DNA from 2 places in the Stenotrophomonas pigmentata genome. Region 2 is predicted to be linked to the other one. Evidence: predicted binding sites of a transcription regulator. Region 2 holds the regulator's gene; the other holds the start of a gene.
What was found. The regulator FliA, encoded in region 2, starts transcription of late flagellar genes. The targets are predictions, from matches to a motif close to TAAAGTTTNNCNNNCNNNGGCCGATAA.

Region 1 (4,407 bases), 1.9 Mb from region 2:
ATCGGTGTGCCGCGATATCGCCTGCGCACCCAGCGCAATCGCCTGCTCACGCAACGGGGCAGGCACATCGTAGTGCACGCCGCTGGGGCGGTTCTGGAAAGCCCTGCGCGGAATCCCGAGCTGCTGCGCCAAAGCATGCAGCTCGGGCAAGGTGTCGGCCATCAGATGCGCCCAACGCTCGCCGCGCCAGGGATGTACCGCATCGTCGATATAAACCGTCACGTCCGGGCTTGGGCTCAGGCCTTGGACTTGTCGTCGTCGGCCGGCACTTCTTCGGCAATCGCGACAACGTCATCAGCAGCCGCTTCGGCAGCTTCTTCGCCTTCGACGCCTTCGAACTCGGCAACCAGGCCGGCCAGGTAATCGTCGGCGGTCTTGCCTTCGTCGGCGGCCAGGTCGTCGATCATCTGCTGCAGTGCTGCGGAATACTCCAGCGTGACCTTGCGGCCTTCCTTCTCCTGCACATTGGCCAGGTGCTTGAGCATGGCCAGCATCGGCACGGGGTTGTCGGCATTGCCCATGGTCTGGCCACCGATGGCCAGCAGCCATTCGGTGCCCTGCAGGCCGATGGCGGCCACGACCTGGCCTTCTTCGTTGACCAGGACGGCGTGGTTCTGGACCGGCTGCTGGGCGTTCAGGCGGGCGAACGGGCGGCGCGGGGCCTGCTTCTTGCGCTTGTCGCGCTTGGCTTTGGAGAGCTTGGACATGAGGTTCGGCTGATTGAAAACGATGCCTATTGTAGGCGCCAAGCCGGTTTGGCGTTTGATCAGTCGAAGCTTACCCCTCCCCAACCGACCCCTTCGCTGTGCGAAAGGGTGGGGGCAGAAGCCTGGCGACGGCAGGATTTCGGCAGATTGTAGAAACAGCCCCCTCCCTTTGCCGCAGGCAAGGGGAGGGTTGGGTAGGGGTAAGGCCGTCAGCTCGCAGCGACAAACACCGCCCTCAATCCGCCACTGTCGGCACCACATCTATCGCCACGGCAGCGTTCGGCGGTGGCAAGGCCAGCGTCGCGGTCTCGTTGAGCGCGGCGGCTTCGGCTTCCTTGGTCATCACCACGATGCTGATGCGGCGGTTGATCGGGTTCTGCGGGTTGGCCTTGTCAAACAGTGCTGACGACGCCAGTCCGACCACGCGTGCGACCTTCACTTCCTCCATGCCGCCCTCCAGCAAGGTGCGGCGCGCCGCGTTGGCACGGTCCGCACTAAGCTCCCAGTTGCCGTAGCCCAGCTGGGTGGAATAGGCGGTGGTGTCGGTGTGGCCGGTGAGGCTGATGTGGTTGGGCACCTGGTTGATGAAGTGCGACAGCTCCAGCAGGATCGTCTTGGTGTACGGCATCAGGCGCGCACTGCCGAGGTCGAACATTGGCCGGTTCTGCTTGTCCACGATCTGGATGCGCAGGCCTTCCGGGGTGATGTCCAGCAGCAGCTGGTCCTTGAACGGCTCCAGCGCCTGGCTCTTGCTGATCGCTTCCTGCAGCTCCTGCTTCAGTGCTTCCAGCCGCTGCTTGTCGCGTTCGCGTTCCTGCACCGGCGTCGGCACCGCTTCCTGACGGTTCTGGAAGGGATCGTTGCTGTTGCCGCGCGACACGTCGGTGGCACCGCCCAGCTTGATCATCGAGGTGCTGGCGCCGCCAGGCCCGGCCATGCCTGGTGCTGGGGTACTGCTGCTGCCGGCCAGCGGGCTGGGGTTGCGGAAATATTCGGAGATCGCCGCGCGCTCGGGCTTGGTGGTGGCTGCCATCAGCCACAACACCAGGAAGAAGGCCATCATCGCAGTGACGAAGTCGGCGTAGGCCACCTTCCACGAACCGCCGTGGTGGCCGCCGCCCTGGACTTTTTTCACCCGGCGAACGATTACCGTGGGCTTGGTCTCGGTCATGGCACGCGCCTTACTTGACCGACTTCAGGTGCTGTTCGAACTCGCTGAAGCCCGGACGCAGCGCCGACGGCACGGTCTTGCGGGCGAACTCAAGCGCGATCTTCGGGTTGTAGCCACGCAGGCAGGCCAGCAGCGCAGTCTTCACCGATTCGTAGATGCGTGCGTCCTGCTCGGCGCGGGCTTCCACCGCCGCCGCCAGCGGGCCGATGAAGCCATAGCCGAGCAGAATGCCGAGGAAGGTGCCGACCAGGGCACCAGCCACGTGCGCGCCGACTTCCTTGATGTCGCCGCCGATCGCGCCCATGGTGATGACGATGCCCAGCACCGCCGCGACGATACCGAAGCCAGGCAGGCCGTCGGCGACCTTGTTGAGTACGTGCGCAGGTTCCAGCGCCTCGTGGTGGTGCTTTTCCAGCTCCAGCTCGAGCAGCGGTTCCAGCTCATGCGGCTCGATGTTGGAGCCGATCATCAGCCGCAGGCAGTCGGTGATGAAGTCCAGCAGGTGGTGGTCGGACTGCACTTTCGGGTAGTTGGCGAACACCGCGCTTTCCTGCGGATTCTCGACGTGTTCTTCCAGCGCCATGAAGCCTTCGCGGCGCGCCTTGTTGAGCAGTTCGTAGAGCAGGCTGAGCACGTCCAGATAGTCCTGGCGCTTGTACTGCGGGCCTTTGAACACGCTGACGGTTGCGCGCAGGGTCTGCTTGACGGTCTTGAGTGGCGTGGCGATCAGGAACGCACCCAGCGCAGCGCCGCCGATGATGACCAGTTCGTAGGGCTGCCAGAGCGCGGCCAGACGGCCATGCGCACCGACGTAGCCGCCCAGGACAGCGAAGATGACAACGAGCAGGCCAACGATGATGAGCATGGGAGCAGACAACGGATGGGGATATCCCGTTGTCGGCCGTCAGCGGAAAATCTGTAGAGCCGGGCGGCTCCTGTAGTGCCGAGCCATGCTCGGCTGAGGCTTTACCAGGAAGCCATCCCCTGTAGAGCCGAGCCATGCTCGGCTGGGGTTTTACCGGTAACGCTTCTGCCGAGCATGGCTCGGCACTACAGGTGCTGCGACTACGCTGCCGGCGCTGCCTCGGCACCACCACGCTGCAGCGGGTCCGGGTAGGGCTGGCCATTCTCTACAAAGCCCAGCGATACTGAGTTCAGGCAATGCCGTTCAAAGGTCGGCGGTGGGCCATCCGGGAACACATGGCCGAGATGGCTGCCGCAACGCGCGCAGACGATCTCGGTGCGGATCATGCCGTGGCTGATGTCGCGGATCTCGCGCACATGGGCCGGATCGAACGGGGCGAAGAAGCTCGGCCAGCCGGTGCCCGAATCGAACTTGGTGCTGGAGCGGAACAGTGGCAGTGCGCACAGGCGGCAGCAGTAGACGCCATCACGCTTGTTATCCAGGAACACGCCACAGAACGGTGCCTCGGTGCCGTGCTGCAACAGCACGCGCTGCTCTTCGCTGCTGAGCCCGGCGATCAGGGCATCACGTTGGGTGGAACTGGGAGGGGTCAGGTCGAAGGCAGTCATCGCGTGGCATCCGTGGGACAGGTATCAATGGTAGGGGCGGGCAGGGGCCAGTCCAAGGGCGCATTCATGGCGGCGCAAGCTGGGCCGGCGCATGCTCAGCGCATGCAGGAACGGGAGATGCAGATGAGACCGATGGCGTATCTGGCGCTGGCAGTGCTGGCGTTCGTGCCGTTGTTCGCTCACGCACAGCTGCAGCAGCCACCGTCACCGACTGCAACGCGTCCGGTGACGCTACCGCCGTCGTCCCGGCAGCCGGTAACGGTGCCCACCGATCCGCGGGAGGAGGCTGTGCGGCTGCCGCCACGGCCCGTCACCAAGCCCAAGCCGGCTCCGAAAGTGAAGCCGATCACCCAGCCGCCGCAGCCCGTGCGCCCGATCTACGACAGCAAGGGCCAGCCTGCGCCGCACATGCGCCAGACCAGCCCGGGCCGGGTGTTGGATACACGCACCAATCGCTATTACGACACCGTGCCCAGCGGCTTGGGGCAGCAGGTGGTGCCGCCGCCGGCAGGCACGCGCTAGCACACCGTAGTGCCGAGCCATGCTCGGCAAGGGCCGTACCGATAGAGCATCCGCGTAATGCCGAGCCATGCTCGGCAAGGGGCATTCCAAGCCAAAGTCAAAAGCGACCCCTCCCCAACCCTCCCCTTGGCCTGCGGCCAAAGGGAGGGGGCTCAAAAGCCCCCCTCCCCAGCGCTCCCTTTGGCCTGAGGCCAAACGGAGGGGGCGTGCTGCCGAGCGTGGCTCGGCACTACTCGATGGGCAGGCACAGGGTCTCTTTTACTTCTTCCATCACGATGTAGCTTTTCGATTCACGCACGTGCGGCAAGGTCAGCAGGGTGCTGCCCAACAGCTTGCGGTAGGAGGCCATTTCGTTGATGCGTGCCTTGAGCAGATAATCGAAATCACCGGACATCAAATGGCATTCCAGTACGTTGGGCAGCTTCAGCGCCGCACGCCGGAATTCCTCGAAGATGTCGCCGGATTTGTAGGCCA
Region 2 (4,407 bases):
ACGAAGTGGTCCGCCGCTTCAGCGCCGCCAACCCGCAGGGCGTGGTGCTGACCAAGCTGGACGAGACCGGCCGCTTCGGTTCGGCCCTGTCGGTGGCGGTCGATCACCGCCTGCCGATCACCTGGGTGACCGACGGCCAGGACGTTCCGGAAGACCTTTACCGGGCCTCTGCCGCAAATCTTGTACTCCGCCTTGAAGATTTGCGCCGCGCGGCCGATATGCCCTGCAACACGGAGTTGAACAATGCAGTCGCGTGAGTACGCCAAGCTGACCAACACCTTCCCGCTGTCGGCTACCCGGCACGAACCTGCCGGCCCGGTACGCACCATCGCGGTGACTGGCGGCAAGGGCGGTGTGGGTAAAACCAATGTCTCGGCCAACCTGGCCGTGGCACTGGCAGGCATGGGCAAACGCACCCTGCTGCTGGATGCCGACCTGGGCCTGGCCAACATCGACGTGGTGCTGGGCCTGCAGCCCAAGCACACCCTGGCCGACCTGGTCGCCGGGCGCGCCACGCTGGAAGAAGTGATCATCGAGGGCCCCAATGGCGTGCTCGTGGTCCCCGCCGCTTCCGGCCGCCGCCACATGGCCGAGCTGCAGCCTGCCGAGCACGTCGGCCTGGTCAACGTGTTCTCCGAGCTGGAACGCGACCTCGATGTGATGATCATCGACACCGCCGCCGGTATCACCGACAGCGTGCTGACCTTCTGCCAGGCAGCCCAGGACACCGTGGTGGTGGTCTGTGACGAGCCGGCCTCGATCACCGATGCCTACGCGCTGATCAAGGTCCTGTCGCGCGAACGCGGCGTGGACCGTATCCAGGTGGTGGCCAACATGGTCCGCGACCCGAACGAAGGCCGCGCCCTGTACGAAAAGCTGGTGCGGGTCTGCGAGAAGTTCCTGATCGATGTTTCGCTGAACTACCTGGGCTGCGTGCCGCAGGACGACTGGCTGCGCCTTTCGGTGCAGCGCCAGCAGCCGGTGGTCAAGCTCTACCCTTCCGCGCCAGCCTCGCTGGCCATCAACGAAATCGCCCGTCGCACCGCGCGCTGGCAAGCCCCAACCGCCCCGCGCGGCGGCGTTGAGTTCTTCCTGGAACGCATCATCCAGCAGAAGGTGAAGGCATGAACAATGCAGCCGCTCAATACCGTGAAGTCCAGCGCAGTGCGGCCAATGACTGCATCACCCGCCACGCCGACCTGGTCCGCCGCATCGCCCACCACCTGGCCGCACGCCTGCCTGCGAGCGTCGAGGTCGACGACCTGATCCAGGCCGGCATGATGGGTTTGATCGAGGCCTCGCGCAGCTATGACGCCGAACAGGGCGCATCGTTCGAGACCTATGCATCCATCCGCATCCGCGGCTCGATGATCGACGAGATCCGTCGTGGCGACTGGGTGCCGCGCTCGGTGCACCGCCGCGCCCGCGACGCTGCCGCCACCATCCGTCGCCTCGAACAGAGCAGCGGCCGCGCGGCCAGTGCCAGCGAAGTGGCCGAAGCGATGGAACTGCCGCTGCCCGAATACATGCGACTGGTCGAAGACGCCTCGCGCGGACAGGTATTGAGCCTGGAATCGCGCATCGAAGACCAGGGCGAACTGGACACCCCGACCACCGGCGGCCCCAACCCGCAGCAGGTGCTGGAGCGCAGCCAGTTCGGTGCCGAGCTGGGCAAGGCCATCGGCCACCTGCCGGAACGCGAACAGCTGGTGCTGTCGCTGTACTACGAGCAGGAATTGAACCTGAAAGAAATCGGCGCGGTATTGGGCGTTAGCGAATCCCGCGTCTGTCAGATCCACGGCCAAGCCATGCTGCGCCTGCGAGGGCGGCTGAAGATTTTCGAGGCGGCAGACGCCGGCCTCGAGGAACCATGAAGAGGAAAGCCTTTTGAACAAGAACATGCGCATCCTGATCGTTGACGACTTCTCGACGATGCGTCGCATCGTCAAGAACCTGCTCGGCGATCTGGGCTTCACCAATACCGCCGAAGCCGAGGACGGGCATGCCGCGCTGTCACTGCTGCAGAGCCAGCCGTTCGATTTCGTGGTCACCGACTGGAACATGCCGGTGATGACCGGCATCGAGCTGCTCAAGGCCATCCGCAACGATGCCAAGCTCAAGACCTTGCCGGTCCTGATGGTCACCGCCGAGGCCAAGCGCGAGCAGATCATCGAGGCCGCGCAGAGCGGCGTGAACGGCTACATCATCAAGCCGTTCACCGCGCAGACTCTGGAAGAGAAGCTCGGCAAGATCTTCGAACGCCTGGCAGCGAGCGCCTGATGAACCAACTCGGGGAAGCACTGAACGACAAATCGGCCCTGGTGCAGCGCCTGCAGGACGCACTGGCAGCATTGGAAAGCGGCGACGAAGCCGGCTGGCGCCGGGAAATCGACGCGCTGGCCGCCCTGCGCGCCCAGCCGATGATGTCCGGCCTGGGCCGGCTCGCACGCGAACTCGGCCAGGCCCTGGGCGAATTGCCCAGCGTGCCCAGTGAAGCCGGCGAGCTGGACGACGCCTGCGCGCGCCTGGACCACGTGGTGCAGATGACCGAGCAGGCCACCCACCGCACGCTGGATCTGGCTGAAGAATGCCGCGCGCTGACCGAGCGTCTGCGCAGCGACGGCCTCAATGCCGAACAGGGCGAAATCCTCGAACGCATCCGCCACAACCTCACCGAAGTGGCCCTGACCCAGAGCTACCAGGACCTGACCGGGCAGATCATCCGCCGCGTGGTTGGCATCGTCCGTCGCGTGCACGAAGGCTTTGGCGCGCTGGGCCTGCCGCCGCCGGAAGACGATGCACGCAACCAGGGACTGGCTGGTCCGGCCGTCAATGGCCTGGACCGCCACGCCGTGTCGCAGGTCGACGCCGACGATCTGCTCTCGGACCTGGGGCTGTAAGTCATGAGTGCTTTTGCCGACGACATCGCCGCCGACTTCATCCTCGAAGCGCAGGAGATCCTGGATCGCCTCGGCGAGCAGCTGGTGACGCTGGAACAGGCACCGCACGACAGCGAGCAGCTCAACGCCGTATTCCGTGGTTTCCACACACTCAAAGGCGGCGCCGGTTTTCTGGCGATCCACCCGATGGTGGAGCTCTGCCACGCCGCCGAGGAAACCCTCGGCATGGCCCGCGCCGGCAAAGCCGAACTGCTGGCGCACCATTTTGATGCCGCCCAGCAATCGCTGGACTGGCTGCAGGCCATGCTCGACGCCGTGTCTTCTGGCACCGAACCGGAGCATGCCCCTGCTGCGCTGATCGCGCAGTTCGATGTTGGCGCTGCACCGGTCGTCACAGTCGCGCAACCGGTTGCAGCGCCTGCGGGCGACAGTGATCTGATCAGCGAAGACGAGTTCGAAGCCCTGCTCAACGAACTGCATGGCAGCGGCACCCCCGGTGCCCAGCCGATCGCTGCGGCAAAGGCCGGCGGTGACCTGATCGACGAAGACGAGTTCGAAGCCCTGCTTGACCAGCTGCATGGCGGCGCCGCACCTGGCGCTGTCGCTGTGCAGGCGATTCCTGCTGCACCCAAGCCCAAGCCGGCCGCGACTCCTGCCGCACCCGCGCGTCCTGCAGCAGGCGCAGCCAAACCAGCTGGTGCAAAGGCTGCCGAACCCGAGCACACCGTGCGCGTGGACACCAAGCGGCTGGATGCCATCGTCAACCTGATCGGCGAACTGGTACTGGCCCGCAACCGGCTCAAGACCCTGCGCATGCGCTTGAAGGACGAAGAGCTCGACCGCGCTGTCTCCACGCTGGATATTGCGACCGCGCGCCTGCAATCGGCGGTCATGCGGACCCGCATGCAGCCGGTCGGCAAGGTGTTCTCGCGTTTCCCCAAAGTTGCCCGCGACGTTGCCCGCTCTCTGCAGAAGGAAGTCGATCTGGAGTTGATCGGCGCCGACACCGAACTGGACCGCAACCTGGTCGAAGCGCTGGCAGACCCCTTGGTGCATCTGGTCCGCAACGCCATCGACCATGGCGTCGAATCACCCGAACTGCGCGAAGCGCAGGGCAAGCCGCGGATGGGCCGGGTTCGCCTGTCCGCGCAGCAGGAAGGTGACTACGTCAGCATCGAAGTGCAGGACGACGGTGCCGGCATCGACCCGGAGCGCCTGCGTGCCAAGGCCCGCGACAAGGGTTTGATCGACCCGGAAGCGGCTGCCCGCCTGACCAGCGAGGAGTGTCTGCACCTGGTCTTCCTGCCCGGCTTTTCGACCAAGCAGGAAGTCACCGACATTTCCGGTCGTGGCGTTGGCATGGACGTGGTGCAGTCACGCATCCGCGAACTCAGCGGCCAGATCCAGATCCAATCCGAACTGGGCCGTGGCAGCCGCTTCCTGATCCGCGTCCCGCTGACCCTGGCCATCCTTCCGACCCTGCTGGTGCAGGCTGGCGAGGACGTCT

Region 1: motA (flagellar motor stator protein MotA) is a predicted target of FliA. The motif match lies at 2,773-2,799, and genes of this name have one in related genera.

The regions. Positions count from the first base shown of each region.
Region 1 is NZ_CP130832.1:4,070,531-4,074,937, reverse strand. Features, by position in the region: gene Q5Z11_RS18075 (DUF4031 domain-containing protein) at 1-222, opposite strand, end outside; gene Q5Z11_RS18070 (hypothetical protein) at 237-707, opposite strand; gene motB (flagellar motor protein MotB) at 943-1,878, opposite strand; gene motA (flagellar motor stator protein MotA) at 1,889-2,743, opposite strand; gene msrB (peptide-methionine (R)-S-oxide reductase MsrB) at 2,944-3,411, opposite strand; gene Q5Z11_RS18050 (classical arabinogalactan protein 4) at 3,529-3,933, shown strand; gene Q5Z11_RS18045 (winged helix-turn-helix transcriptional regulator) at 4,163-4,407, opposite strand, start outside.
Region 2 is NZ_CP130832.1:2,146,442-2,150,848, reverse strand. Features, by position in the region: gene flhF (flagellar biosynthesis protein FlhF) at 1-257, shown strand, start outside; gene Q5Z11_RS09785 (MinD/ParA family ATP-binding protein) at 244-1,128, shown strand; gene Q5Z11_RS09780 (RNA polymerase sigma factor FliA) at 1,125-1,874, shown strand; gene cheY (chemotaxis response regulator CheY) at 1,888-2,280, shown strand; gene Q5Z11_RS09770 (protein phosphatase CheZ) at 2,280-2,900, shown strand; gene Q5Z11_RS09765 (chemotaxis protein CheA) at 2,904-4,407, shown strand, end outside.